Regions from separate parts of the Variovorax sp. YR566 genome, predicted to be linked through region 2. Evidence: predicted binding sites of a transcription regulator. Region 2 holds the regulator's gene; the other holds the start of a gene.
What was found. Region 2 encodes FliA, which starts transcription of late flagellar genes. Its sites were predicted from a motif close to CTAAAGTTTNNNNNNNNNNNGCCGNTA; they were not measured.
Positions count from the first base shown of each region.

Region 1: the regulator FliA is predicted to act here: its motif matches at 10,261-10,287, upstream of ACTG4X_RS28575 (FlxA-like family protein).

Region 1 is NZ_CP197092.1:6,112,715-6,127,691, reverse strand. Features, by position in the region: gene kdpE (two-component system response regulator KdpE) at 1-675, shown strand, start outside; gene ACTG4X_RS28625 (TorF family putative porin) at 801-1,700, shown strand; gene ACTG4X_RS28620 (hypothetical protein) at 2,128-2,472, shown strand; gene ACTG4X_RS28615 (DUF1826 domain-containing protein) at 2,462-3,172, shown strand; gene ACTG4X_RS28610 (PTS sugar transporter subunit IIA) at 3,198-3,713, shown strand; gene hpaI (4-hydroxy-2-oxoheptanedioate aldolase) at 3,750-4,559, opposite strand; gene ACTG4X_RS28600 (NAD-dependent succinate-semialdehyde dehydrogenase) at 4,601-6,073, opposite strand; gene ACTG4X_RS28595 (UxaA family hydrolase) at 6,105-7,628, opposite strand; gene ACTG4X_RS28590 (tripartite tricarboxylate transporter substrate binding protein) at 7,684-8,679, opposite strand; gene ACTG4X_RS28585 (LysR substrate-binding domain-containing protein) at 8,810-9,742, shown strand; gene ACTG4X_RS28580 (universal stress protein) at 9,739-10,185, opposite strand; gene ACTG4X_RS28575 (FlxA-like family protein) at 10,318-10,665, shown strand; gene ACTG4X_RS28570 (MarR family winged helix-turn-helix transcriptional regulator) at 10,667-11,215, opposite strand; gene ACTG4X_RS28565 (tripartite tricarboxylate transporter substrate-binding protein) at 11,403-12,380, shown strand; gene ACTG4X_RS28560 (mandelate racemase/muconate lactonizing enzyme family protein) at 12,393-13,559, opposite strand; gene ACTG4X_RS28555 (SDR family NAD(P)-dependent oxidoreductase) at 13,595-14,296, opposite strand; gene ACTG4X_RS28550 (Bug family tripartite tricarboxylate transporter substrate binding protein) at 14,286-14,977, opposite strand, start outside.
Region 2 is NZ_CP197092.1:5,666,118-5,681,094, reverse strand. Features, by position in the region: gene flhA (flagellar biosynthesis protein FlhA) at 1-877, shown strand, start outside; gene flhF (flagellar biosynthesis protein FlhF) at 949-3,309, shown strand; gene ACTG4X_RS26505 (MinD/ParA family ATP-binding protein) at 3,320-4,126, shown strand; gene ACTG4X_RS26500 (RNA polymerase sigma factor FliA) at 4,161-4,895, shown strand; gene ACTG4X_RS26495 (hypothetical protein) at 4,926-5,582, opposite strand; gene ACTG4X_RS26490 (glycoside hydrolase family 15 protein) at 5,848-7,797, shown strand; gene ACTG4X_RS26485 (hypothetical protein) at 7,763-8,101, opposite strand; gene ACTG4X_RS26480 (NAD(P)-dependent oxidoreductase) at 8,149-9,048, opposite strand; gene ACTG4X_RS26475 (gluconokinase) at 9,045-9,602, opposite strand; gene ACTG4X_RS26470 (SDR family oxidoreductase) at 9,607-10,386, opposite strand; gene ACTG4X_RS26465 (2-hydroxyacid dehydrogenase) at 10,520-11,473, shown strand; gene ACTG4X_RS26460 (L-idonate 5-dehydrogenase) at 11,493-12,566, shown strand; gene ACTG4X_RS26455 (ATP-binding protein) at 12,593-14,920, opposite strand; gene ACTG4X_RS26450 (helix-turn-helix domain-containing protein) at 14,939-14,977, opposite strand, start outside.

The DNA.
Region 1 (14,977 bases), 450 kb from region 2:
GTTGTCATTGAAGACGAGCCGCAGATCCGGCGGTTCGTGCGCGGTGCGCTCGAAACCGAAGGCTGGCAGGTGCACGAGGCCGGCACGCTGCGCGAAGGCCTGACGGCCGCAGGAACCCGCAGGCCCGACCTGCTCGTTCTGGACCTTGGACTGCCGGACGGCGACGGCGTATCGCTCATCCTCGACGTTCGCCGCTGGTCCGCCGTGCCGATCATCGTGCTGTCGGCACGCACCAGCGAGGCCGACAAGATCACCGCGCTGGATGCCGGCGCCGACGACTATCTGACCAAGCCCTTCGGCGCAGGCGAGTTGCTGGCGCGCGTGCGGGCCACGCTGCGCCGGCCGCGCCCGATCAGCGGTGCGGAGGAGGCCGAAGCCGTCTTTCGCTTCGGCGAGGTGGAGGTCGACCACGTTGCCCGTGTGGTGCGGCGCGCCGGTGTCGAAGTGCACCTCACGCCAACGGAATATCGCCTCCTTTCGGTGTTGATTGCTAACGTGGGGCGTGTGCTGACGCAACGCCAGTTGCTGATCACTGTGTGGGGTCCGGCGCAGACGGAGCAGAACCACTATCTGCGCATCTACATGGGGCATCTGCGCCAGAAACTGGAAGTCGACCCTGCGCAGCCGCGCCATCTGCTGACCGAGACGGCGGTGGGTTACAGGCTGTCCGTCTGACCAGGTCCGGCAGCGCCGGAGCATGAAGCCGCGATGAAATCTTTATGCGCGCGGCGCTACTTTTTACAAGGCTTTTATGAGGCGGCTTCTAGGCTATGCGCTTCCGTTTTTTTAACTATTGCTTCATGAAAAAAATCCCCAGCAGGGCCGCTTCCACCATCGCAGTCAAGCACGCGCTCGTGTTGATCTCCGCATTCGCCGCTTCGGGCGCAGCCTTGGCGCAAACAGCAACGACGGATGCCGCAGCAGCACCGGCAGCCGCTCCCGCCCCGAATCTCACGGGCAACGTGTCCATCACCACGAACTACAAGTTCCGTGGCCAGGATCAGGACATGATCGGCAAGAACGACTACGCCAAGACCAAGGGCTTCAAGCCCGCCATTCAAGGCGGCCTGGACTACGCCTTCGGCGACAGCGGCTTCTACGTGGGCAACTGGAACTCCAGCGTCAACTGGCTCAAGGGCAACAGCATCGAGATGGACGTGTACGGCGGCTACAAGTTCAAGGCCGGCCCGCTGGACATGGACGTCGGTGCGCTCACCTACATCTACCCGGGCAACTCCGCGGGCAACACCACCGAGCTGTACGTTGCGGGCACCTACGCCAACGAAACCCTCGGTTCGTTCACCGCCAAGTACTCGCACACCGTGTCGAAGGACTACTTCGGCTACGCGGGCAACAAGGCCGGCTCGGGCCTGAAGGGCACCAACACCGGCTACCTGAACCTGTCGTACAGCAAGGAAATCGTGCCCAAGGTCACGCTGAAGGCGGCGGTGGGCTACACGAACATGTCCAGCGACATCCGCAGCCTGGGCTACAAGAGCTATGTCGACTACAACGTCGGCGCGAGCTACGACTTCGGCAACGGCCTGTCGCTGACCGGCTCGGTGCAGGGCGCCAACAAGAAGAGCTCGTACCTGGCAGTGGCCAACCCGGGCGTCGACCTCGGCTTCGGCACCTTCGGCCAGACGACCTACTCGCCGAACAAGGCGCGCTTCATCCTCACGCTGACGAAGACGCTCTGATCCCCAAGGCGACAGGCGGGCCGCGGCCCGCCTTCGTGCACACCATGCCTCCAGGAGAAACGCTCTGGTCCCGCGCTGCTGCGTGGGTTCGGGCGGCCCGCGCCTTGCCTGACATGAGCCTGCATTGGTCCTGCTGCGGCACGCCCATGCTCGATCCCGCGCAGGAGAGCCTGGAAAGCCAGGACGGCGCCGAAGTTCTCCTGGCTTCCTGCGGTCATTGCGGAGCGCGCTGGATGAGCGTTGTTCCGCAAGAGGGCTGCCCGGGTTGCTGGGAAATCTCTTGCTCGTCCACGGCCGGTTCCAGTTCGGGCCAGCGCTGAAGCCAGCATATTTACGCGGCATTTCCACCGCAGGGTGCATTGTTTACACCGTTTTCACACGCGCCTGCCGATACTGATGTCGTGTTCTTTTCCATTGCAGGAGTTTCATGGCTTACGCCGCTTATCGGGAATACGCAGGCACTGTGCGTGCCAAGAGCGAGACGGTTTTCAAGGTGCTCGACGTCACGGTGCCGTCGGTCGACGCGTGCCGCGTGCGGCGCGGCATCGCCGCATGCAAGGGTGCCGGCGTGCTGCGCTGCGAGCCCCTGATGCGTGTGAATGCAACGTGCGCAAATGGCGCTCCGCGCGCCCGCCTCATGATTCGTCTGCCCCTGGAGAGCTATGCCTCCGTGGTGCACTGTCTGCTCGAATGCGCGCCCGATGGCGAGATCGGCCACCTCACGAGCTGGCGCGAGCATCTCCAGCGTTGTGGTCTGGCCAATGGCGGCTGACCTGGAGAGCGCGGTCGCCGATGCGACGGTCGATTCCGGCAAGACCTTCGTCCACGATTGCCTGAGTCGGCCAGCGCCCTTGCGGCTCCAGCCGGAGATCCTGCTCGGCCAGGACATCGACGTGCTCGAACGCATTCTGGAACCGGGCATCGACCTGGCGCTGTGGCGGCGCGAACCGCAGGCTCCGATTGCTGCATGGCTGGATGCCTTGCCTCCGGCCAGGCATCCCACGGCGCAACTGCAATTGCGCGCGGCCGATGTGGCGGCTGCGCTGCAGGCGGCATGCAAGACTTCCCGTACGCCGCGTGGGCCCGGGCGAGACGCTCTGCTGGCAGACATCGACATGCTCGCCACACGCTTCGCGCTGATCACTGGCAGCCCCCGGATGACCCTTACGTTGCAGGTTCGAGGCTGTGACATCGATGAAAACTGGCACCTTGACCATGCCGGGCTGCATCTGCTGTGCAGCTACAGCGGCCTGGGCACCGAGTGGGTGGCATCTCCGCACGCAGACACGGCACTGCGGATGCCGAAGTGCTTTACGGGACCTTTCGAGCGCATGCCGCTCCAGGCCGTCGCGCTCCTTCAGGGACGTGGCGTGGATGCGCAAGGCGGTGATCGAGGGCTGGTGCACCGTTCGCCGCAACTGTGCAACCTCGGATCGCACCGCTACGTGTTGCGTCTGGACGAACTGCGGTAGATGCGCTCCAACCGGGCGCATCTTCATGAAATTCGAGGAGACGATTTCGATGACACACGACATCGCGCAGATTGCCGTCTGGCTGCAACCGCAGGACATCCTGTTCGACGCCGATGTCCGGGATCGAACGCACGCGCTCGAGCTTGTTGCGGCGACGATCTGCGGTGCTCGCGGCCTCGACCCGGCACCAGTCTTTCGCGCGTTGTGTCGACGTGAACAGGCCGGATCGACCGCGCTCGGCGACGGATTCGCGATTCCGCACGCACGCATCGACGGCATCGAACGGCCCGTCACCCTGTTCATTCGCACCCGGCGGCCGATTGCCTTCGATGCCCCGGACGGCAGGCCGGTCTCCCAAATGCTGGCCATCATGGTGCCGGAGGATGGCGCCAAGGACGATCATCTGCAGTTGCTCGCGCTGATGGCCCGCCTGTTCTCCGAGCATCGTTTCCGGGCGCAGCTCGATGGCGCGCCGAACGCGGCGGCGGTCGAGGACGCGTTTCGGGCGGGGACCGCGCGCGTGGCTTCTGCTTCCTCGTAGCGAGGGGTTCTCTATCTCGCTAGCTGCCGCCGTGACTCAGTACGCCCCGCGCGATTCAGGCGGCACGGGAGTAGAAACCGGCGCTCCGAGGAAGTCGGCCGCCAACTTGCGCGCGGCGCCCGCGTACAGCAGCACGTCGACGCCGACGGCGACGAAGGTGCAGCCGAGTTCGAGGTAGCGGCGCGCCAGCTTCGGATCTGAAGTCAGCGTGCCGGCAGCCTTGCCGGAAGCCACGATGGTCCGCATCGCGCCTTCGATGGCCGCCTGCACCTCGGGGTGACCAGGCCGGCCGCGATGGCCCATCGAGGCCGCGAGGTCGGCCGGGCCGATGAACACGCCGTGCACGCCGTCGACCTCGCAGATCGACGCGAGGTTGTCCAGCGCCTGCACCGTCTCGGCCTGCACCAGCAGGCAGACTTCGTCGTCGGCTGCGTCGAGGTAGTCGGTGCGCGCGCTCCACTGCGACGCGCGTCCGACTGCGCTACCCACGCCGCGAATGCCGCGCGGTGGATAGCGCGTGGCCGACACCAGCGCACGCGCCTGCCCGGCGGTGTCGACCATCGGCACCAGCAGGTTCTTCGCGCCGATGTCGAGCAACTGCTTGATGAGCGCGGTGTCGCCCTGCACGGCGCGCACCACCGGCTGGGCCCGATGCGGCGCCACCGCCTGCAGCGCGGCCAGCGTCGAGCGCAAGTCGTTGGGGGCGTGTTCGCCGTCGATCAGCAGCCAGTCGAAGCCGGCGGTTGCGCTGACCTCGGCCATGTACGGATCGGCCATCGAGAGCCAAAGGCCGACCTGCGGCTGGTTTGCGGCCAGGGCCGCCTTGAAGGGGTTGTGAGCGGGCATGCGGGATCTGTCGAAGAGTGGTGATGGATGGGCGCCGGCCGTCAGTCCAGCTGCCCCTGGCACACGTACTTGGTGTGCAGGTAGTCGTCCAGCCCGTGGACCGAGCCCTCGCGGCCGTAGCCCGAGTCCTTCACGCCGCCGAAGGGCGCGGCCTCGGCTGCCAGCGCGCCTTCGTTGATGCCGACGATGCCGGTCTCCAGCGCATCGGCCACGCGCCAGATGCGGCGCACGTCGCGTGAATAGAAATACGCGGCCAGGCCGAAGGGCGTGTCGTTCGCCTGCGCGATCACCTCGGCCTCGTTCGAGAAGCGCGTCAGTGGCGCGACCGGGCCGAAGGTCTCTTCGCAGGCGCAGGCCATGGTGGCGTCTGTATCGGCGAGCACGGTCGGTGCGAAGTAGTTCGAGCCGAGCTCGGGCAGCCGTGTACCGCCGGTGAGCACGCGCGCGCCGCGCGCCACTGCGTCCTGCACATGGCGCTCGATCTTCTCGACCGCGCGTGCATTGATCATTGGCCCGATCTGAGAGGCCGCGTCGGCGGCAGGTCCGACGCGCAATGCCGCCACGCGTGCAACCAGCAGTTCGGAAAAACGTTCGTGCACTGCCTCATGCACGAAGACGCGGTTCGGGCACACGCAGGTCTGGCCGCCGTTGCGAAACTTGGCGGTCATCAGGCCTTCCACTGCGGCCTCGAGGTCGGCGTCCTCGAACACGATGAAGGGCGCATTGCCGCCGAGTTCGAGCGACAGCTTCTTGAGCGTGTCGGCCGAACGGCGCGCGAGGTGCTTGCCGACGGGCGTGGAGCCGGTGAAAGTGATCTTGCGTACGCGCGCATCGTCGAGCCAGGCATCGACCACTTCAGGCGTGCGCTCGCGCGATGCGGTGACGATGTTCAGCACTCCCGGCGGTACGCCGGCTTCCGCGGCAAGGGCCACAAGCGCGAGCGAAGTCAGCGGCGTGTCCTCGGCCGGCTTGCACACCACGGTGCAGCCCGCGGCAAGCGCCGGCGCGATCTTGCGCGCGATCATCGCGGCCGGAAAATTCCACGGCGTGATCGCAGCGACCACGCCGACCGGTTCGCGCAGCGCGAACATGCGCCGGCCCGGCACGGGCGCCGGAATGACGTCGCCGTTGGCGCGCGTGGCTTCCTCGGCAAACCATTCGATGTAGCTGGCCGCATAGGCAACCTCGCCGCGGCCTTCGGCCAGCGGCTTGCCTTGCTCACGCGAGATGAGCCGTCCCAGGTCTTCCTGGTGCGCCATCACGAGATCGTTCCAGCGCTTGAGGATCTGCGCGCGCTGCTTGGCGGGCGTCTTGCGCCAGGCGGGAAAGGCGGCATGCGCGGCATCGACGGCTGCGTGCGCGTCGATTGCGCTGGAGTCGGGTACCTGCGCGATGAGGGCGCCGGTGGCCGGGTCGGTCACGTCGAGCGTGCGGCCGGAAGCGGAGCGCAGCCATTCGCCGGCGATGAAGTTGGCCGTGCGTTGCAGGTCGGGGCGCGAAAGGGTCAGGGGCATGGAGAGAAGGAGAAAGGAGAAAAGAAGGCGGTCAGCTCACGATGCCCAGGTGCCAGGGCACGAACTCGTGGTCGCCCAGTCCGAGCGTCTCGCTCTTGGTCGGCTCGCCCGAAGCGTGGCGCAGGATCTGCTCGAAGATCTGCTGGCCCAGTTCGGGCACGGAGAGTTCGCCGTCGATCACCACGCCGCAGTTGATGTCCATGTCTTCCTCCAGGCGGCGAAACATCGGCGTGTTGCTCGCGAGCTTGATCGTCGGCGCGGGCTTGCTGCCGAACATCGAGCCGCGTCCGGTGGTGAAGCAGATCAACTGCGCGCCGCTGGCGATCTGCCCCGTTGCGGCCACCGGGTCATAGCCCGGCGAGTCCATGAAGACGAAGCCAGGCTCGTCGATGGGTTCGGCGTATTCGTACACCGCGCGAAGCGGCGTGGTGCCGCCCTTCATCGCAGAGCCCAGCGATTTCTCGAAGATGTTGGCCAGGCCGCCGGCCTGGTTGCCATGGCCCACCACGCCGTTGAACTGTGCGTTCTGGCCGGCCGCGTAGCGCTCCCACCAGGCCAGCCGGTCGAGCAGCTTCTGCCCGACCTCGGGTGTTACGGCGCGGCGCGTGAGCATGAATTCCACGCCGTGGATCTCGGGCGTTTCCGACAGGATGGCCGTGCCGCCGTGGCGCACCAGCACGTCCATCGCCGCGCCGAGCGCGGGGTTGGCGGTGATGGCCGAGAAGCCGTCGGAGCCGCCGCATTCGAGCCCTATCTTCAGGTGGTGCGCGCCGACGCGCGTGCGCCGTGCGGCATTGGCCTCGGGCAGCATCTCCTCGATCGCGCGGATGCCGGCCTCGATGGTCACTCGCGTGCCGCCCACTTCCTGCATTACCAGCGTGCGCATCAGGCGGCCCGTTTCGAGCCCTTGCGAATCGACCAGCGCATCGACCTGGTTGCGTTCGCAGCCCAGGCCGACGATCAGCACGCCGGCCAGGTTCGGGTGGCGCGCATAGCCCGCCAGCGTGCGGCGCAGCACGTCGAAATGCTCGCTCGGCGACGACATGCCGCAGCCGCTGGTCTGCGCGAAGGCGGCCACGCCGTCCACGTTGGGAAAGGCGGCCATGCGCTCGGGCGTGAAGTGCGCGGCGATGCGCTTGATGACCGTGGCCGAGCAGTTCACCGACGACAGGATGCCGATGAAGTTGCGCGTGCCGACGCCGCCGCCGGGCCGCTCGAAGCCCATGAAGGTCGCGCGTTCGGCAACCGGCACGAAATCCACCGGGCGCACGTCCTGGCAGAAGGCCGGGTCGCGGTAGCTGTCGACCAGCGTGAGGTTGTGGCTGTGCACGTAGTCGCCGGCCTGCAGGTCGCGCGAGGCCACGCCGATCACCGTGTCGTACTTCTTCACTTCCTCGCCGGCCGCGATGGCGCGCGACGCGATCTTGTGGCCGGCGGGAATCTGCGCCCTGGCGCGCACACCGAACTCGGCGATCGTTTCGCCCAGGGCAATGGCGCTCTTGGCGACCAGCACGTTGTCGTTCGAGTGCAGGCGAAGCAGGGGACTGTCGTTCATGGCGTGGCGTGGGGTTGCTTCGAGCAGGTTCGGATGCCGGTGGGCGAGGGCTTCATCAGCCCTTTTCCATCAGCTCCTTGAGGTTGAGCTTGCGGATCAGGTCGGTCTCTTGCCGGTACACGGTCTGCACGTACTTCTGGTATTCGGGGCCGTCCTGGTACATGACCGGCGCATCGATGCTTTCCGCCACCTTGCGGAACTCTTCGCTGTTGACGGCCGTGCGGAACGCATCGCGCAGCCGCTTTTCGACTGCGGCAGGCAGGCCCTTGGGCGCACCGATGCCGTTGGGCGCTTCCACCACCACGTCGAAGCCGAGCTCCTTGAGCGTGGGCGTGTCCTTGAAGCGCGGCGTGCGCGCCTCGCCCCAGGTGGCGAGCAGGCGCAGCTTGCCGCTTTCGACGTGCGGCGCCCACGAACTGCTGTCGGCCAGCATGTCGACCTGTTCGCCCAGCACGTCCTGCAGTGCGGCCGAGCCGCCCTTGTAGGCGATGGCGTTGAACTTCACGCCGGCGGCCTGCGCGAACTGCTCCATGCCCACGTGCGTTGCGCCGCCGATACCGGCGTGTGCGTAGGTGACGGTGCCGGGATGGGCCTTGGCCTGCGTCACGGCGTCGCGCAGCGACTTGAACGGCGAGCGTGCCGGCACCGCGATGCCGAAGGTCTGGCCCGAAGTGCGCGCGAGGTAGGTGAGGTCTTTCAGTGGATCGAGCTGCACCGTGCCGATCTGGGAGAAGCGCGTGACCGAAATCGGTATCTGGCCGATCGTGTAGCCGTCGGGCCGCGCCGAGGCCAGCGCCTTGGTGCCGATCATTCCCGAGGCACCTGCGCGGTTCTCCAGCGCAATGGGCTGCCCGAGTTCGCGTGCGGCGATCTGGCAGATGATGCGCATCGACCGGTCGGCCGTGCCGCCTGCGGGCCACGGGCAGATGAACGTGAGGGGGCGTTCGGGGTAGTCGGCGGCCAGCGCGAGAGCGGGGGCGGTGGCGAGAGCTGCGGCGCCGAGGCCGCCCAGCACGAGCTGGCGCCGCGCCATGTTGCGAGGGGTTTTCATCGTTGTCTCCAGAAATCGTTGTTCGGCAAGCACAGCGGATTCTTCCGGAGACAATCATTGCCATCCAATGAAATAGCGGACTCTCTTCATGAGCTCCAGGTTATGAAGAAGAAAGCCCGCTCAAAGCGCCATGAGCCAGATCGACCGCGTTCTTCGTTCCAACCTCAAGCTGCGTCATCTGCAACTGCTGGTGGCGCTGGACGAGTTTCGCCACCTGGGGCGGGTCTCGGAGTTTCTTTCGATCACGCAGCCGGCCGTTTCGAAGATGCTGGCAGAGATCGAGCGCATGTTCGATCTGAAACTGTTCACGCGCTCCACGCGCGGCACCGAGCCCACGCCCTTCGGCGTCACGGTGGTGCGCTTTGCGCGCTCGGTGCTGGCCGACTACCAGCGCACGCGCGACGAGATCGACGCCGTAGCCAGCGGCGGCGCAGGCCGCACCAGCGTGGGCGCGATGGTGGTGGCCACGCCGAGCCTGCTCGTCAAGGCCATCCAGCAGCTCAAGAAGCAGTCGGCACTGACCACCGTGATGGTGGAAGAGGGCGATCTCACGCGGCTGCTGCCTCGTCTGCGCGTGGGCGAACTCGACCTGATCGTCGGCCGGCTGGAGCCCGGCTATGCCTCGCCGGACCTGGAGACCGAAGCCCTCTACACAGAGCCGATGTGCATCGTGGTGAGCCCCGGCCACCCGTTGGCGGAGGCTCCCAGGCCAAGCTGGAAGATGCTCGCCGAGCTGCCCTGGGTGGTGCCCCCGCCGTGGGCTTCATCGCGCTCGAAGCTGGCCCAGATGTTCTACAAGCACCGCCTCGTGCCGCCGGCGGACATCGTCGAGACAGCGTCGTTTCTTGTCACGCTGTCCGTCATGCATGAGCGGCCGGCCGTGGGGTTCCTCGCGCGAAGCGTCGCACGGCACTTCGCGAAGCAGGGGCAGCTGTGCATCCTGAAGATCAACGTGCCGATCGAGCTTCCGCCGGTGGGCATCATCACGCTGCGGGGGCGTTCGCAGACGCCCGCCAGTCAGCTACTTATGGAATGCCTGCGAAAGGTTGCGCCGCCGCGTTAGCGCAGCACCAGCACCGGAATGTGCGAGTGCGTCAGCACGTGCAGCGTCTCGCTGCCCATCAGCAGGCGCGCCAGGCTGCGCCGTCCGTGCGAGGCCATCACGATCAGGTCGCACTGCTGGTTCTTCGCGGTCGTGATGATGGCCTCGGCCACCTGGTTCGACTTCATGACGATGGCCTGCGGATTGCGGACGCCCTTGGCGACCGCAGTGGCCACGACCTTGTCGACCAGTTGCTGCGCGGCGCGGTCCGTATGCTCCTGGGAGGCCTGGATGTCCCGCTGGCTCAGCATCATCGAGCCTTCGAAGTAGCCGACCGGCTCGATGTGCGCGACGGTGACGCTCACCAGTTCCGCGTTGGTCAACAGGGTCAGGTCGATGGCGGCGTTGACCGCTTGCTCCGACAGCGCGGAGCCGTCGGTTGCGACAAGAACACGCTTGTACATGGCAGGCTCCTTGGCCCCCGGCACCGCGGGTGCCCTCATGTTCAGTCTAGTTCGCGATTGCGGTCATGCAAGGCCCTTCATTTTTCGCCTGGACTGCCGATAACCCTCTTGAGGACACAACAGGGGACCCAGATGCTGAATGCCATCGCTGCGACCGGCAGCACCAGAAGCGGGGGCGACGTCAACGCCGAGCTCGCGAAGATCCAGCGCCAGATGACGGCAACGCAGAAGCAGATCGCGGAAACACAGGGCCAACTGCTCGGCACGCCCGAGGGCGAGGCGCGCGATGCGATCCGGCTGCAGCTCGAAGCGCTGGCGGCCCGGCTTGCCATGCTGCAGCAGCAGATGAGCGCGCTGCGCACGGCCAGCGTTCAAAAGAGCGCGATGGCTTCAATGGAAGAGAGCGGCAGCAGCAGCACATCGCAGCGCGCCAATGCTGGTAGCACTTCGATCGGCAGCATGCTGGACGTGAAGGCCTGACTCAGCCTCCGCGTTCCGGCCACCGGTGCCGCGTGCCCCCCGAGCGCCGGTCCGCCTTCTCCATGACAACGCCCTGCACGAGCAACTGCTCTCCGCGTTGCTCCAGGTGCTGCAGGCAGCGAAGAAAGACATCGAGATCCGCAGGCTCGATGCCTTCGAGCAATTCGGTGTTCAGCCCCGCGATCCGGGGAAACAGCCTGCCGAACAACTGCTGGCCTGAAGCGCTCAGCCGCACGTGCACTTCGCGGCGGTCCTGAGCGTCCTGTCGCCGCACCACCAGCTTCTTCTCGACCAGGCTGCGCAGTCCGCGCGAAGTGCGCACGCGGTCCAGGTGCAGGTGCGTGGCCAGCGTCGACGCAGTCATCTCGCCCTCCTGCGCCAGCGTGGCGATCATTCCCCACTCGCGGCGCGTGATGCCGAAGCCTCCTTCGACCAGGCGGGTCGCCATGCCGTTGCCCGAGCGCATGGCTCGTGCCAGGCGGTACAGCAGCAGGTCGTTCAGGGAACGGGGCGCGCGCAACGCTGCTGCATCGGGAAAAGCTTGTTGCATACGTATGAAAAATGGGATGGGGAGTGTGGTTCGCCCGCCTCGGAGCACTGGTAGTTGATTAGATCAACTGTTTGCCCATACGTATAAACCGGTAACAAATTTGAACGAACGGAAACAGTCTTGGCGCGCGATTTTCGCCGTGAAAACTCGCGCGCCCCGTTCACGACAACCGCTCGCAGGAGATCCGATGCCCGCATTCCTTTCCAGGCGCAAGCTCATCATGGCGTGGGGCATTGCCCTGGCCGCTTGCGCTCCCATGGTCCACGCCCAGGCGCTGGACGGCGGGCCGCTCACCCTCGTGGTCGGCTATGCGCCGGGCGGCAGCACCGACCGCATCGCGCGCCTGATCGCCGAGCGGCTGACGCCCAAGCTCGGCGTTCAGGTGAGCGTGGAAAATCGTCCGGGCGAGGGCGGCCGGCTCGCGGCCAAGGAAGTAAAGCGCGCCCCCGCCGGGCAGAACGTGCTGATGCTCGGCAACCCCGCCGTGATGGTGGTCGCGCCGCTGGTCTTCAAGGACGCGGGCTATGACCCTGACAAGGACTTCGTGCCCGTGTCGCAAGTCAGCAGCTACGACTTTGCGCTGGCGGTCGGCAACAAGCTCCAGCTCGACCGCGCGATGTTCCTCGTCAGCCGGCTGTGGGCGCATCCGGAAGAGGCGATTTTCGGCGTGCCCGCCACTGGCAGCCTGCCTCACTTCTTCGGCCTGATGGTGGGCGATGCGCTGAGCGTGCAGCCGCAGATCAAGGGCTACGGCGGCTCGGCGCCCCTGGCGGCCGACCTGAGCGGCGGCAGCCTGCCCATTGCCATCGACACGCTCGATTCGCTCTATCCCCAGCACGTGGCCGGCAAGATCCGCATCCTGGCCACCTCGGGCAAGAAGCGCGCGAGCTTCGCGCCCAACATTCCCATCTTCCGCGAGGCCGGCATGAAGATCGATGCCGACGGCTGGAACACCTTCTTCGCGCCTAGCACCATGCCGAACGCCAAGGTGCAGCTGCTGGCCAATGCGATCCGCGACGTCATGAAAGACCCGGGCCTGCAGAAGGCGGCCGACGCGCTATACATCACGCCCGTGATCAGCAATGCGGCCGAGACGGCTCAGATGCTGAAGGCCTTTCGCGCGCAGTGGGAGCCAGTGGTTCGGCGCTCCGGCTTCCAGCCCTGAGACTTTCTTTCGTCAGCTCGCAAGCGCCCGCATCTCCGCAATGAGATCGGCCTTGCCCTCGAAGCCGATGCCCGGCAGCGGCGGCAGCGTGACGTAGCCGTTGTCCACCTTCACGCCATCGGGGAAGCCGCCGTAGGGCTGGAACAGGTCGGGGTAGCTCTCGTTGCCGCCGAGCCCGAGGCCGGCCGCAATGGCGAGCGACATCTGGTGGCCGCCGTGCGGAATGCAGCGCGAGGGCGACCAGCCGTGCGCCTTCAGCATGTCGAGCGTGCGCAGGTACTCCACCAGCCCGTAGCTCAGCGCGCAGTCGAACTGCAGCCAGTCGCGGTCCGGCCGCATGCTGCCATGGCGGATGAGGTTGCGCGCGTCCTGCATCGAGAACAGGTTCTCGCCCGTGGCCATGGGGCCGGCGTACACCTCGCCGAGCTTCGCCTGCAGCTCGTAGTCGAGCGGATCGCCGGCTTCCTCGTACCAGAACAGCGGGTACTGCGACAGCGCGCGGCCGTAGTCGACAGCGGTCTTCAGGTCGAAGCGGCCATTGGCATCCACCGCGAGTTGCTGGCCGGGGCCGAGGATCTTCAGCACAGATTCGATGCGCTCGCAGTCTTCAGCGAGCGTGGCGCCGCCGATCTTCATCTTCACCACCGAGTAGCCGCGCTCCAGGTAGCTGGTCATCTCGCGCTGCAGGCCTTCCACGCCCTTGCCGGGGTAGTAGTAGCCGCCCGCTGCGTAGACGAACACGCGCGGGTTCGGCGTGCCGTTGCCGTAGCGCTCGGCCAGCAGCTGGTAGAGCGGCTGGCCCGCGATCTTGGCGGTGGCGTCCCACACCGCCATGTCGATGGTGCCCACGGCCACCGAGCGCTCGCCGTGGCCGCCGGGCTTCTCGTTGATCATCATGCGGGCCCAGATCTTGTGCGGATCGAGGTTCCCGCCGGTTTCGTCGAGCAGCGACGCGGGCTCGGCTTCGAGCAGGCGCGGCAGGAAGCGCTCGCGGATCAGCCCGCCCTGGCCGTAGCGGCCGTTGGAGTTGAAGCCGTAGCCGATGACGGGCTTGCCGTCGCGGATCACGTCGGTGACCACGGCCACGAGGCTCAGGGTCATCTTCGAGAAGTCGATGTAGGCGTTGCGGATGTCCGACTTGATGGGACGGGTGGATTCAAGGATGTTGACGATTTTCATGGTCGGGTTCGGGGGATGGAGAAAGCAAAAGACGTTCAGCGGTGCAGCGACGAGCCGCCGCAGATGGCGACGTCCTGTCCCGTGATGGCCGCCGCCGGCGGCGACAGAAGAAAGCCCACGAGCGCGGCGATTTCCTCGGGCTGTATCAGCCGGCCGATGGGCGGCATGCGCGGTGCACTGCCCGCGCGGGCCGGGTCCTGCAGCATCGAGGTCTGCGTGGCACCGGGCGACACCACGTTGACGGTCACGCCCTGGGCCGCGACCTCCGCGGCCCAGCTGCGCGCGAGCGCGATCAGCGCCGCCTTGGTCGCGGCGTACTGGCCGCGACCGGGCAAGCCCTGTGCGACGCGGCTGCCGACGAACACGACGCGGCCGTGTCCGCGCGCGGCCATCGCGGGCACGAGGGCGTCGGCCAGCCGCGTGGCCGCGTCGACGTGCAGGCGCCACATGAGTTCGCCGCTCGCGTGGTCGAGTGAACCCAGCGGGCCGACTCGCAGCACGCCGGCTGCGTGCACCAGCGCATCGGCGTTCTGAAGCGCGGCGGCTGTGCGCGCGATGGCATCGGCATCGCACAGGTCGACGGCTACATGCACGAAGCCCGCGTGAGACAACGTGGGCGCGGCCAGGTCGAGCCCGCTCACGCGCCAACCCGCTTCGAGCAACTGCGACGCAATGGCACGGCCGATGCCGCCGCTGCTGCCCGTCACCACTGCATGCGGGGCAGCTTCATTCGACATGGATGTTGCCCTCCACGATGATCTTCTTCGAGCGCGCCATGTCCTCGGCCTGGAACTTCGCGAAGTCCTCGACGCTGCCCGGTGTCAGCAGCAGGCCCTGCGCACCCAGCGTCTCGCGCATGTCGGTGCCCAGTGCCTTGTTGACCTCGGCGTTCAGCCGCTGCGTGACGGCGGCCGGCAGCTTCGCCGGCCCCCACAGGCCATACCAGCTGTAGAACTCGTAGCCCGGAATGCTTTCGCCCACCGTGGGCACGTTAGGCAGGCTGGTGGCGCGCGTGGCCGAGGTCACGGCAATCACCTTCACCATGCCGCTCTTGTGATACTGCAGCGAGCCGAGGATGGGGTCGATGAAGCCGTCGATCTGCCCGCCGATCAGGTCCTGGAACGCGGGCGCCGTGCCCTTGTACGGCACGATCAAATAGTCGAGCCCGCCGCCCGCACGCTTGAGCAGTTCGGTCGATAGATGGCCCGCCGATCCGATGGAGCCCACCGCGAAGGTCATCTTGCCCGGGTGCGCCTTGGCGTACGCGATGAGCGACTTCACGTCCGTCACCGGCAGGTTCTTGTTGACGGCCACCGACAGCGGCGCCTTGGCCACCAGGGCCACGGGGGTGAAGTCTTTCACCACTTCGTAGGGCACGGCCTTCATGGTCATCGGCGCCGTCGTGAAGGTCGAGGCGT
Region 2 (14,977 bases):
GCCGGTGGTGCACATTCGCGACAACCTGGAGATCAAGCCCAACACCTACGTCATCAGCCTGAAGGACGTGGAGATCGGGCGCGGCGAGGCCTTCCCCAACCAGTGGATGGCCATCAACCCGGGGCAGGTGACGGGCACGCTGCCCGGCACGCCCACGCGCGACCCGGCCTTCGGCCTCGCGGCGGTGTGGATCGACGCCAGCCTGCGGCAACAGGCGCAGGTGCAGGGCTACACGGTGGTCGATGCCTGCACGGTGATGGCCACGCACCTGAACCACCTGATCCAGACGCATGCCGCAGAACTGCTGGGCCGACAGGAAGTGCAGCAGCTGCTCGACCAGATCGCCAAGACCGCGCCCAAGCTCACGGAAGACCTGGTGCCGAAGGTGCTGTCGCTCAGCACGCTGCACAAGGTGCTGCAGAACCTGCTCGACGAAGAGGTGCCCATCCGCGACATGCGCACCATCCTCGACGTGATGGCCGAGCATGCGCCGACCATCAAGGACCCGACCGAACTCACCACGCTCACGCGCCTGGCGCTGGGCCGCGCCATCACGCAGCAGCTGTTCCCGGGCGACACCGAGATGCAGGTGATCGGCCTCGACGGCTCGCTCGACGGCGTGCTGCAGCAGGCCTTGACCAACAGCAGCGGCATCGAGCCGGGCATTGCCGACAACCTGCTCAGGCAGGCGCAGGCAGCGATTCTGCGCCAGGAGCAGATGGGCCTGGCGCCGGTGCTCGTGGTGCAGCACGCGCTGCGCGTGCTGCTGTCCAGATTCCTGCGGCGCAGCCTGCCGCAGCTGAAAGTGCTTTCGCATGCGGAGATTCCTGACTCCCGCACCATCAAGATCACCACCGCCATCGGAGGACGAGGTTGAATTCCAAGCAGACCGACGTGCGCACCACCGCGCGCAAATTCGTCGCGGCCACCAGCCGCGAAGCCCTGAGGATGGTGAGGGAGGCGCTGGGCGCCGACGCCATCGTGCTGACGCATCGCGCAATGGCCGAGGGCGTCGAGATCGTCGCAATGGTCGAGGGCGAAGTGCAGGGGGTGTTGAAAGACACCGCGTCTGTGCCTGCGAAGCCCGTGGTGATCGCGGCGCCCGTGGCATCGGTCCCCGTGCCTGTGGCGGCCCCTGTGCCCGCTCCTGCACCCGCACCCGCTGACACCGTGCTCACCGAACTGCATTCCATGCGCGGCATGATCGAAGAGCAGCTCGCCAGCGTCGTGTGGAACGACAAGCAGCGCCGCGACCCGGTGCGCGGCCGCCTGCTGCGCACGCTGCTTGGCGCCGGCTTCAGCGCGGGCCTGTCGAAGGCCATGCTGGAGAAGATGCCCACCGGCCAGACATACGCCGAAGGCATGGCCTACGTGCGCTCGGAGCTGATCCGCGCCGTGCCTGTGCATGAAGACGAAGACGCGCTGTTCGCGCAGGGCGGCGTCTACGCCCTGATGGGCCCGACCGGCGTCGGCAAGACCACCACCACCGCCAAGCTGGCTGCGCGCTGCGTGATGCGCTTCGGTGCCGACAAGCTCGCGCTGGTGACCACCGACAGCTACCGTATCGGCGCCTACGAGCAGCTGCGCATCTACGGCCAGATCCTCAATGTGCCGGTGTACGCCGTGAAGGATGCGGCCGACCTGCACCTGGTGCTGCAGGACCTGCGCGACAAGCACATGGTGCTGATCGACACCGTCGGCATGAGCCAGCGCGATCGCGCCGTGTCCGAGCAGATCGCGATGCTCGGCCAGAGCCAGCGGCCCGTGAAGCGGCTGCTGCTGCTCAACGCCACCAGCCACGGCGACACGCTCAACGAGGTGGTGCATGCCTACCGCCACGGCAACGAGCTCACCGGCTGCATCTTCACCAAGGTCGACGAGGCCACGCATCCGGGCGCACTGATCGACACCGTGATCCGCCACCGCCTGCCGGTGCACTACATCTCCAGCGGCCAGAAGGTGCCCGAGAACCTGATGCAGGCCGACCGCGCGCAGCTGGTGGACAGCGTGTTCCAGCCGCGCCAGCACAGCCCGCTGTTCGTGCCCGCGGAAAGCGATCTGCACGAGGAGCCGGCGGGCGCGGGCCCCTCGGCGCAGGTGGTGCAGGCGCAGGGCGAGACCGATCGCCTGCGGCTGAAGTACCAGAACCTGATTCGCGCCATGGCGCACGACGCGCAAGAGCTCGCCACTACCGCCAGCGCATTGGCCGGCGCGCAGATCGGCTTCGAGCGTTCGCGCGCACTGTGGCGCCAGGCCGGCGACGAAGGCACCGGCCAGAAGACCGTGCTGCACGACCTGATGGTGCATGCGCGCAGCGAAGTGGCCGCCGGCTGCGAGACCCATGTGCTCGCACTGTGCGGGCAGGTCGGGCTGCGCTCGAACGAAGGCGGCGACGCTTATGAATGCCACGGCAGCCTGCTGCTGTCGGACCGCACAGGCCTGCCGTTGGCGGCGCCGAACCAGTGGCTCTCGACCGCCGCCACGCGCGGCATGAAGGACGCTGCGCGCAAGCCCGGCGCACGCCAGGTGCCGTGGCTGCGCCAGCAGGACTTCGGCCACAAGCCGCTGGTGTATCTGTTGACGAGGCTGCCCGGCATCGAGGCCATGGTGCAGTGGCAGGCCGCGGGACAGCGCTGGCTGGCGCGCGCGCCGGGCTCCACTGCGGTGATCGACGTGCGCACCGGCGCACCCGACACGCTCGCGCGCATGGACTTCGAATTCGGCGAGGGGCGGCCCGTGCGCTTTCGCGGCAAGGCGGCGTTGCGCAGCGAGGCGCATGCCGACGTGGTGCTGCGCTTCAACGCAGCCGCCATGGCGGCGGGCATCGGGCGCGATGCGATGCCCGCGCTGCGCTGCGTCGCCACGCGGGTGGTCGATGCGCGCACCGGCAACGTGCTGGCGCAGGGCCATGCATTGACCAATATCGGCGCGGACGTTTCCACGCAGCAGCTCGCGCAATGGCAGGGCTGGGCCAGCGACGCCGAGCCCTGCTTCCGCCTGCTGCGCGACGGTGTGCAGATGGTCGGCGGCATCGGCGAGCTGGGCGACCCCGACATCATGAAGCGGCTGCTGATCGCCGGCCAGATGACCACCACCGTGTGGCGCCTGTTGCACGCCGAAGGCGAATGGGCCGACCGCACGCGCGCGCTGCTGGGCCAGCTCACGGGGCGCCCGGCGCGCAACGGGCGGGCCATGAGCGGCAGTGCTCTGTATGCGGGCGTGGGCAAGCTCTTTCTGCTGCTGGAGGCGCTGGGCACCGAGTCGACCGCTCCCACGCAGGCGCCGCGTGCGCTGGAGAAGTTGGGTTGAGGAATCAGGAATGAACAAGCTGGTTGCGGATCAGGCCGACGGACTGCGGCGCATGCTCGCACCGACGCATGCGCGCGTGGTGGCCGTCGCAGGCCTGGGGCAGGGCGCGGGGAGTACCACGGCCGCGATGAATCTCGGTGTGGCACTGACCCTGCAGGGTCGCAACGTGCTGCTGCTGGACGAGCACTGCCCGACTGTGGGCTCCGCCTGTGAGGTGTGGGACATCGATCCGCTGGGGAACCTGGCCGATGTAGCAAGCCAGCGCCTGACGCTGGATGGTGCAGAGGTCAAGGCAGCCTGCGGCGTGCACGTGCTACCCGCGCCGCACGGCGCGGTGAATGGTGCGGATGGCGAAATCGACCCGCGCAAGTTCTGGCACGACGGCGTCGTCATCGTCGATGCGGCTTTCGACGCCGAGGGCCGGTTGTCGGCGCTCGCGCAGGGCGCGGACGACCTGCTGCTGGTGCTGCAGCCGCACCCCGCGTCGATCACCGCGGCCTATGCAGGCATCAAGCGGCTGCACCACGCGCACGGCCTCAAGCAGATGCGCTTCCTGGTCAACGGCGCGGCCGACGTCGTGGCTGCGCGCCAGATCATGAGCAACCTCGCGCATGCTGCCAGCCGCTATCTCGCGCTGCTGCTGCAGCCCGCGGGCTGGGTGCGCTTCGACCCGCTCGTTGCCGACGCGTGGCGCCTGAAGAAGACCATCGTCGAGGCCTTTCCCGCGAGCCATGCCGCTGTCGACTTCCGGCGCATTGCCGGCGAGGTCGACCGCTGGCCTTGGCGCGCGGCCGAGCCGCTGCAGGCCGTGGCCTGAGCCCGCCGACCCGGACAACCCAAGAAGGACGGCCGTGTACACCGCACAGGGAACCATCGAAAAATCACATCTGCTGGCGCAGCACCAGCCGCTGGTGCGCCGCATCGCGTTGCAGATGATGGCCAAGCTGCCGGCCAGCGTGGAGCTGGACGACCTGATCCAGGCCGGCATGCTGGGCCTGCTGGACGCCTCCAGCCGCTACCAGGACAACCGCGGCGCGCAGTTCGAGACCTTCGTCAGCCAGCGCATCCGCGGCGCCATGCTCGACGAACTGCGCGCCAGCGACTGGGGCTCGCGCGGCCTGCGCCAGTCGGCGCGCGGCGTCGAGAAGGCGATCCAGGCGCTGGGCCACAAGCTCGGGCGCTCTCCCACCGAAGGGGAGATCGCCAAGGAGCTGAAGATGGACCTGGGGGCGTATCAGTCGCTGCTGCAGGAGATCCAGGGCTGCCAGCTGGTGTATGTCGAAGACTTCTCCAAGGACGACCCGGACAGCCCGTTCCTCGACAGCCATTCCCAGGACGCGCGCAAGGACCGGCGCGGCAGTGACGATCCGCTGGAGCAGCTGCTGGAGAGCGGCTTCCGGCATCAGCTGGTAGACGCCATCGGTGCGCTGCCGGAGCGCGACCAGCTGCTGCTGAACCTCTACTACGAGGAAGAGCTGAACCTGCGCGAGATCGGCGCGATCCTGGAGGTGAGCCAGTCGCGGGTGTGCCAGCTGCACAGCCAGGCGATCAGCAGGCTGCGGGCGAAGCTGAAGGATGTGCTGTAGCGGACTCCGGGGCCAGGGCCGCCGCCTGAATCAGAAAGTCGCATCGAGCACCTGCGAGGGGATGAGGCCGTTGAGCGTCACATTGTTCGTGAGTGGATCGAACAGTTGCGGTTGCAGAACGTACTTCCAGGCGCCGTTCCTGTAGTACAGGAAGTTGAAGGCGTTCGGCAGCGGAATATGCTGATTGGCGTGGCCGTAGTCGTCGAAGCCGATGTACGAGATCACTTCCTGCCCTTGCGTCTGGATCATCTGATTGATGTTGGCTTGCCCGGGGTGCTGGTGGTGATACACCCTGATCAGATGCGCACCGAGCGGCGAGTTCGTCACCATCAGGGCGCAGCCATTCATGGCGGCGGTGAAGACGAACCTGTGCTGCGGGTTGTGTCGAGGTACGTCGACGAATCCGGGCATCACGTTGCCCTGGATGAAAGGACACCAATACGCCGAGATCGGCTGATCCTGATGGAGGACATTTCCCACCGGCCTCAAGGTGACCTGGAGGGCTTGCGCGGTGCCCTGCAGATCGAACGAGCCCATCTTGGCCGTGTTGAGTACCAGGACCTGCATGGCGAAAGCTGGATTCTGCTGCGCCTGCGCGTTCTGCATGAACCACGAAACGCCGTTGATCGCGCGAAGCTGCGCGTACGCAACGGGATCGGCTCGGAAGAGTTGGTTGTGTCCGTTCACGTGTGATGTCTATTTGCGTTGGAATGGGAGGGGCAAAGTAGAGCGCTGCACCATGGGGCCCAAGCGGCGACCTGTGCCGTTTCATCTTCACGAGCCTCTTGTCATTTCGTGCGCGGCTGATGGTAGGAGCGCGACGGTGCGAAGGCCATCCCCAGGAACAAGTAGATGGGTGCCTTATTTGTCATGCGCCATTAGGCGTTGTCCGTCAGCAATCCGCGCCCGCCGCTGGCGTGCCGCATCTGAGTGCGCGGCAAAGCTCGGGCTCTTGCCTAAGACCTCAAAGCAACCCTCCGCACGGCTTTACGCCGACCGCCCGAACCGCCCCATTGGCGACTACGCGCTCATCGGCTCGACCCACAGCGCGGCCCTGGTGCATTGCGGTGGCGATATCGAGTGGCTGTGCCTGCCGCGCTTCGATTCGGCCGCGATGTTCGCCAGCCTGCTCGGCGACGAGCGCAACGGCCATTGGACGATGCGCGCCAAAGACCGCAAGGCGCGTGTCACGCGGCGCTACCTGCCCGGCACCGTGGTGCTCGAAACCACGATCCGCACGGCCAAGGGGACGGCCATCGTCACCGACTTCATGCCCCGACCCGCGCTCGACGGCACGCATGAGGTGGTGCGCATCGTGCAGGGCGTGCGCGGCACGGTCGCCATGCATACCGAGTTCCGCATCCGCTTCAACTACGGCGGGTGGTGCCCGTGGATGGAGCGGCGCGACGGCGCGGTGTTTGCCACGGCCGGACCGGACTCGGTGCGCATCAGCTCCGGCGTGCCGCTGACCAACGAGAACTTCGCGAGCTTTGCCGACTTCACCGTGTCCGCGGGGCAGGCCATCGCGTTCAGCCTCGACTGGTTTCCCTCGCACCTGAAGCCGCCGGTGACGCGCGACGCCAGCGCGCTGCTGGCGCGCACCGTCGCCGAATGGAGCGCGTGGACCGGCCGCTGCGGCTACCACGGCGAGTTTCGCGAGCCGGTGATGCGCTCGCTGCTCACGCTCAAGGCGCTCACCTACGAGCCCACTGGCGGCATCGTCGCCGCGCCGAGCACCTCGCTGCCCGAACTGCCGGGCGGCGAACGCAACTGGGACTACCGCTTCTGCTGGCTGCGCGACGCGGCGCTCACGCTCTACGCGCTGATCGGTTCGGGCTATGTCGAGGAAGCCAGCGCCTGGCGCTGGTGGCTGATGCGAGCGGTGGGCGGCTCGCCCGAAGAGCTGCAGGTGATGTACGGCCTGCACGGCGAACGCTCGCTCACCGAACTCGAGCTCGGCTGGCTGCCGGGCTACGAAGACAGCCGCCCGGTGCGCATCGGCAATGGCGCGCACGGGCAGCGCCAGCTCGATGTGTACGGCTCGGTCATCGCGGCCTTTCATGCGGCGCGCAAGGCCGGGCTGGCGGACATGGACAAGGTGTGGCCGCTGGAGCGCGCCATTGCGAAGCACCTGATGGTGCTGTGGAAGGAACCCGACTGCAGCCTGTGGGAAGTGCGCGGCGAGCCGCGCCACTTCGTGCATTCCAAGATCATGTGCTGGCTGGCCTTCGACCGGGTGATCGCGAGCGCGACGGAGTATGGGCTCGAAGGCCCTGTCGAGCGCTGGCGGGAGGTGCGCGACGAGATCCACGCCGAGGTCTGCGCCCGCGGCTACGACGCCGCGAGCAATTCATTCGTGCAGTACTACGGCGCAGACACGGTGGATGCGGCGCTGCTGTGGATGCCGCTGATCGGCTTTCTGCCGATCCATGATGCGCGCGTGCAGGGCACCATCGCGCGCATCGAGAAGGAGCTGATCTTCAACGGGCTGGTGTACCGCTATCGCACAGAGAAAGGCGTGGACGGCCTCGAAGGCGGGGAGGGCGCGTTTCTCGCGTGCAGCTTCTGGCTGTCGAACGTGTACGTGGCCATGGGCAAGCTGCGCAAGGCGCGAGCCCTGTTCAAGCGCCTGCTGGCGCTGGGCAACGACCTGGGCCTGTTCGCCGAGGAGTACGACCCGGTGGCACAGCGGCAGCTCGGCAATTTTCCGCAGGCGTTTTCGCACATCGGGCTGATCAACAGCGCGCATGCGCTGGTGTCGGCGGCCGGTGGCGTGTGGGAGCTGGCGGACCTCGATGGCAAGGCGGCATCGAAGAAGACGGCGCCGAAGAGAGCGGCACCGAAGAGGACGGCAAGAAAGACGCCGCTCAGGCGGCCGGCAGCGCGAACTCCTCGGCGCTGAACACCGTGTGGAAGACCGTGCCGTCGAACATCTCGAACAGCTTCTTCGAGACCTCGCGGCTTTCATGGCGAACGGGTGAGTCGAGTGCGCGGGCGATGTCCTCGCGACTCGCATAGCGGATCGACAGCACCATCGCCAGTTCGGGGTCGCTCACATCGCTTTCGATCTGGCGCAGCACGCGCACTTCGAGCGCACCGGGGAAGCGGGTCCACAGCGGCACGAGTTTTTCGTGCACGTGGCGGTCGAAGGCTTCTTCCATGCCGGCCTTGACCCGGCCCCTGAAAAACGCGCAGCGGATGAACATGGTGTCTCTTCTTTCCTGGGTGAAAGCCGTGTGTGGCGGGAGGCGCTTCAGCCGCGCCCGTAGCCGTCGAACTGCCGCATCATGGCCGCCGTGTCTTCGGCGCCGAGCCCGGCCGCGACGAAGGCTCGGTGCAGCTCCGAGACGGCGCCCGCCAGCGGCATCGGCAGGCGCTGGCCTTGCGAGAAGGCCTGCACCGCTTCGAGGTCCTTGAGCATGTTGTCGATGCGGCCGGTAGGCGTGTAGTCGCGCGCGGCCATCTTGGGGCCGAACTCGCGCAGGATCTGGCTGTCGGCGCGGCCGCCGGCCAGTGCGGCGGGCAGCTTCGATGCATCGACGCCACCGGCTTCGGCCAGCCGCACCGCCTCGGCCACGGCCTGAAAGCCGATGGCGCAGAGCAGCTGGTTGACGAGCTTGGTGGTCTGGCCCGCGCCGCTGTCGCCCATGTGGGTGTAGTTGGCGCACAGGCTGTCCATCACGGCGCGTGCGCGCTGCACGTCGTCGGCGCTGCCGCCTGCCATCACCGTGAGTTGCCCGAGCAGGGCCTTGGGCGCGCCGCCGGAAAGCGGCGCATCGACGAAGCCCATGCCCGTGCGCTCGCGCAGCGACTGTGCGAGCCGGCGCGTGGAAGGTGGGTCGATGGACGACATGTCGATCAGCAGCCGCTTCGCATCGGCAGGTGCGGCGGCGACGATGCCGGCCTCGCCGAAGATCGCGCGCTCCACCACCGCCGCAGAGTTGAGGCTGGTGATGACGAAGTCGCTGGCTGCCGCTGCCGCTTGCGCGGTGTCGGCCGCCTGTGCGCCTTGTGCTGCCAGCGCGGCCACCTTGGCCGCATCGAGGTCGAACACGTTCACCCGGTGGCCGCATTCGAGCAGCCGGCGCGCGATGGCCGAGCCCATGATGCCCACGCCGATCACGGCCACGCGCTGGCTGGATGCTGCTGTCATGCAGAGACTTTCATGGAAGCATCCTTCGAGCGTTGAACGAGCTGTGCGCCGATGTCGGCCACGATCTGCTGCACGGGCACGGCGATGTCGGCGTGCAGCACGTCGGGTTCGCTCGCGTCGGGCCTCTCCAGCGTCTTCAGCTGGCTGTCGAGCAGCGCCGGCGGCATGTAGTGCCCGGTGCGTTGTTCCATTCGCTGCCGCACCAGCGCGGGCGACCCGTCGAGAAACACGAACTGCAGCTCGGGCGACGCGGCGCGCAGCCGGTCGCGGTAGGCGCGACGCAGGGCGGAGCAGGCCACCACCACGCCACGCGGCGCGGCCGTGCGGTCGGCAAGGCTGGCGCCCACGCGGTCGAGCCAGGGCCAGCGGTCTTCGTCGGAGAGCGGCAGGCCGGCGCGCATGCGCGCCACGGCCTCGGGCACGTGCAGGTCATCGGCATCGACCCACGGCACGCCCAGCGTCTGCGCCAACCCGGCGGCCACACTGCTCTTGCCGGTGCCCGACACGCCCATTACCACCACGCTCAGGCGCTGCGGCTGCTCTGGATGCTGCACGGTGCTACAGGCTCGAGGTGATGCCGCCATCCACATACAGGATGTGGCCGTTGACGAAGCTCGACGCATCCGAGGCCAGGAAGATGGCCGCGCCGCCGAGCTCTTCCACGTCGCCCCAGCGGCCGGCGGGCGTGCGGCCCGAGAGCCACGCCGTGAAGGCTTCGTCGGCCACCAGCGCCTGAGTGAGTTCGGTCTTGAAGTAGCCCGGCCCGAGGCCGTTGACCTGGATGCCGTACTTGCCCAGGTCGATCGCCATGCCCTTGGTGAGCATCTTCACCGCGCCCTTGGTGGCGGCGTAGGGTGCGATGCCCGGTCGGCCCAGCTCGCTTTGCACCGAGCACACGTTGATGATCTTGCCGCGCTTGCGTTCGATCATGCGCTGCGCGACGAAGCGGCCGACCAGGAACACGCTGTCGATGTTGGTGGTGGTGATCTTGTGCCACGCGTCGATAGGGAATTCGGCGAACGCACCGCGGTGCTGCATGCCGGCGTTGTTCACGAGGATGTCGATGGCGCCGATGTCGGCTTCGATGGCGGCCACGCCGGCTTCCACCGCGGCGGCGTCGGTCACGTCGAAGGCAATGGCCTCGGCCGCGATGCCCTTGGCGCGCAGGGCGTCGCGGGCGGCGTTGAGCGATGCGGCATCGCGTGCATTGAGCACCACGCGCGCGCCGGCGTTGCCGAGCGCAGCCGCCAGCGCAAAGCCGATGCCCTTGCTGGAGCCGGTGACGAGGGCGGTGCGCCCGGAAAGATCGAAGAGTTTCAAAGGAGGCTCCGAGTACATGGCTGACGGCATAAGTTACCGGTATCTTTTGAGATCGTCAACTGGTAAAACCTCCGCTGGCATTATTTTCTTTCATCAATTAAAGTTACCGGTATCTTATTGAGTCGCAACCGCTATCCGAGGAGACACCCGCTTGACCGCTACCGCTACATCCCCGCACGTGCTGATGCCAGGCACCTACCCGGAATGGGACATGGCGCCGATGCGGGCGGCCTACACGCTGCATCGCCTCTGGGAAGCGCCGGACCGGCAGGCCTTCATTGCCGAGCACGCGCCGAACATTCGCGCGGTCGCAACGCGCGGCGAGCTGGGTGCCAACGCCGAACTGATCGCCGCGCTGCCTGCGCTGGAGCTGATCGCCTGCTACGGCGTGGGCACCGACGGCATCGACCTTGCCGCCTGCCGCGCGCGCGGCATCCGCGTGACCAACACACCCGACGTGCTCAACGGCGACGTGGCCGACCTCGCCGTGGGGCTCACGCTGGCGGTGCAGCGGCGCATTCCGGCGGGCGATGCTTTCGTGCGCAGCGGCGCGTGGGCCGGTGGCGGCATGCCGCTGACCACCCGAGTCTTCGGCCAGCGCATCGGCATCGCGGGCTTCGGCCGCATCGGCAGCACCATCGCGCGGCGGCTCTCGGGCTTCGACGTGGAGCTGGGTTACTTCAGCCGCACGCCGAAGGCCGACAGCCCGCACCGCCACTTCGCCAGCCTGAGCGCGATGGCCGACTGGTGCGACGTGCTCATCGTCATCCTGCCCGGCGGAGAGGCCACGCGCGGCATCGTCAATGCCGAGGTGCTGCAGGCGCTGGGCCCCAAGGGCTGGCTCGTGAACGTGTCGCGCGGCACCACCGTCGACGAATGCGCGCTGCTGCAGGCGCTGGAGGCGCGCGGCATTGCCGGCGCGGCGCTGGACGTGTTCCTCAACGAGCCGCGCATCGACCCGCGCTTTGCCGCGCTCGACAACGTGGTGCTGCATCCGCACCATGGCAGCGGCACCGAACAGACGCGCCGCGCCATGGGCGAGCTGGTGCGCCGCAACCTCGAGGCCCACTTCGCGGGCCAGCCTCTCATTACTCCCGTGCCCTGACTGGCCGAAGGAAAGAATCATGCGTTTGCGTTGTATGTGCCTCGTGATCCACGCCCCCGACGACCTGCGTCTGGACGAACAGGACGCCGGCGAGATCGGCCCCGGCCAGGTGCTGGTGAAGGTCGGCATGGGCGGCATCTGCGGCTCCGACCTGCATTACTTTCACAACGGCGGCTTCGGTACCGTGCGCATCAAGGAGCCGATGGTGCTGGGCCATGAAGTGGCCGGCACCGTGGTGGCGGTGGCGCCTGGCGTCGAGAGCGTGCGCATCGGCGACAAGGTGGCCATCAACCCGAGCCGCCCCTGCGGCGCCTGCAAGTTCTGCCTCGAAGGCCTGCCCAACCAGTGCCTCGACATGCGCTTCTACGGCAGTGCCATGCGCACGCCGCACGTGCAGGGCGCGTTCCGCAACATGCTGCTGTGCGAGGCCACGCAGTGCGTGAAGGTGGCCGAGCACGTGCCGCTGCGCCTGGCCGCGCTGGCCGAGCCGTTCTCGGTGGGGCTGCACGGCGTGTCGCGCGCCGGTCCGCTGCTGGGCAAGCGTGTGCTGGTGTCGGGCTGCGGACCCATCGGCGTGCTGGCCATTGCGGCGGCGCGCGCGCATGGCGCAGCCGAGATCACCGCCACCGATGTGGTCGACGAGCCGCTGGCCATCGCGCGTGCCATGGGCGCCGACAACGTCATCAACGTCGCGCAGGACAAGACCTGGGTGTCGCGCTATTCGGCCGACAAGGGCACCTTCGACGTGATGCTCGAATGCTCCGGCAACGAGCGCGCACTGCGCGACGGGCTGGAGGTGATGCGCCCGCGCGGCGTGGTCGTGCAACTGGGCCTGGGCGGGGACGTGAGCATTCCGCAGAACATGGTGGTGGCGAAAGAGCTCAGCATCTGCGGCTCGTTCCGCTTCCACGCGGAGTTCGCGCTTGCGGTGCGGCTCATCAACGAAGGGCGCGTGGACCTGTCGCCCGTGGTGACGCACACCTTCCCGATGCTGCAGGCGCGGCAGGCCTTCGAGCTGGCGAGCGACCGTCAGAAGGCGATGAAGGTGCTGATCGACTTCGCGGACGTGGGCGCGGAGGCCGTCGCGGCCTGACGGGTTTTCCGCAGACGCCCGCAGCGTCATTGGCTCGCGTTAGGCGTAGCGCGCGCCAGCAGGCGGATGTGTTCGAAGTCCAGCATGTCCAGCGCATGCCGCACCGCGTCGACCAGCGCCGAGTGGCGCGCGTCGGCCGCGAGCCGGTCGGCCCATTCGTGCAGGTCGCTCCAACGGCCGTCGCGCGCGAGCGTTTCGAGTTCGTCGCGCACCGATGCGGGAAGCGGCGCGATCGCGGGCACCGGTGGACGTCTCACCCTGTGGCCCGGTACGGGCACGGGCGGTGCATGGCGCGGCTGCTGCGGCTGCTGTGACTTGGTGGCCAGGGGCAGCAATTCTTTCGGCGCGTCCTTCACGATCACCGAGAAGTGCACACGCGTTCCCAGGTTGCGGTGGCTCTCCAGCAGCAGGCGCCCGCCCATGTGCTGCACGATGCGCCGCGCGATCGCCAGCCCCAGTCCGTGGCCGTTGGCGCTGGGCGCGCCCTGCGCGATGGCCTGGACGATGCGCGCCTGGTCTTCCTTGTCGATGCCGATGCCGCTGTCCCACACGTCGAACCTGAGCCGCCACGAGTCCGCGCGCGGCCGCGCCTGCACGCGCAGGCCGATCTTGCCGTCGCGCGTGAACTTCGCGGCGTTCGACAGCAAGTTCAGCAGCAGTTGCTGGAAGCGCTTGCTGTCGATGTACACCGCGACCGGCAGTGCGCCCAGCACTTCCAGCTCGAACCGGTTGTGCTGCCGCTGCGCGAGCGTGTCTGCGTACTGCGCGATGTCGTCGATCAGCGCGCGCAGGTGCACCGGCCGGGGCTCGAAGGCGAAGGGCAGCAGCTCGCTCTTCGCGTAGTCGAGCAGATCGTCGATCAGCGCGAGCTGGTAGGCCACGCTGCGCTCGATGGCCTGTAGCCGCTCGGGCGGCGGCGAGCTGTCGCCATGCAGCAGGCGCGCGTTGCCGATGATGGTCGACAGCGGTGCGCGCAGGTCGTGGCTGATGTAGGCCAGCAGCTGCGTCTGCTCGCGCGCCTGGTGCTCGGCCTGCTCAAGCGCGGCGTTCAGCGCGTGCGTCTTGCGCTTCACTTCTTCCTGCAGCCGTTGCTGTTCCTCGGCCTGCCAGTGCACCAGCGTGCGCTGCGCGACGCGCTGCTGCCGCGACAGGTGGTGCGCCCACGCCGCCAGCGCCACCAGGCCGACCAGCATGCCCGGGAAGCCCAGCGCATAGGCGTCGAAGCCGGGGATCGTGTGCGCCGGCATCGCGAGTTCGGTGAGCCGCAGGCACACCCCGACGGTGACGATGCTCATCACCGGAAAGGCCAGCCGCCCGCCCGGCCCCGCGCGCCGCATGTAGATGAAGGTGCCGACGGTCAATGCGAGAACCACCACCGGCGCGCTCAGCGTGCCGGCCAGCGCGAAAGGCGCGTACGGCCCCAGCAGCGTGCCCAGCACCACGACGCATTGCCCTGCCGCGAGCACCGCGAAGAGCGACAGTCCGGGCGCGCGCACCGGGCTGCGCCGCGACACCGCGTACAGGTAGAACATCAGCGAGAGCACGCAGCAGCCCGCGGTGACGCCGGCCGCGCGGTAGCTCCATTCGAGGCTGTCGGGCCACAGCGCCAGCCGTGCATGGCCGCGGTAGGCGCCCTCGTAGAGCGCCACGAGCGCGAAGCCCAGGCTCTGCAGCGCCGTTGCCAGGTCGCGCGAGATGAACCACAGCGCCAGCGAATACACGGAGAGCACCAGCAGCCCGCCGATCAGCAGGCCGTCGAGCAGTGCATGGCCGCTTTCTGCTTCGCGCCAGGCGTCGGCCGAATACAGCGCCGGCGCGAGCTTGACGCTGCTGTTCGTCTGAACCCGCACCAGCACGCGAGCCTGCTCGCCGGGCTGCAGGTCGAGGGCCAGCGTCGGTACGCGCTCGCGGTCCCGTCCGGTGCGTGATCGCACCGACACGCCGGTTTGCTCATGTGTCCACGTGGCCCAGCCCGCCAGCTCGCGGCGCGCATGGAAATCAACGTGCTGCAGCCACGTGGCGTCGAGCACCAGCCGAAGCGGCTGGATCGCGCCGGTGTCGTTCACCAGCGTGAGCCGCAGCCAGAAGGCCGAACGCGAAAAGCCCGGCCGCGTGCGCGCTGCGTTGCCGGGCTGGAAGCCGCCGGTCACGCCGCTTTCCAGGGCATCGATTTCGTCGAGCGACAGCCGTGTGCTGGTGTCTTCGAACACCTCGGCGCGCGTGTCGAGCGCCACCGGCCAGCGGGTCGCGTCGTCGACGCGCAGCATGCCCGCCTGCGCTGTGGCCGACCCCGCCAGCCAGAAGGCGCAGCACAGCAGCAACGTGCGGATGCCGCGCAGGGCCGGGGTGGTCACCGCCTTCTCAACGCCGCATCAGGCCGACGGCACCGATGGCGGAGAGGTCGAGGCGGC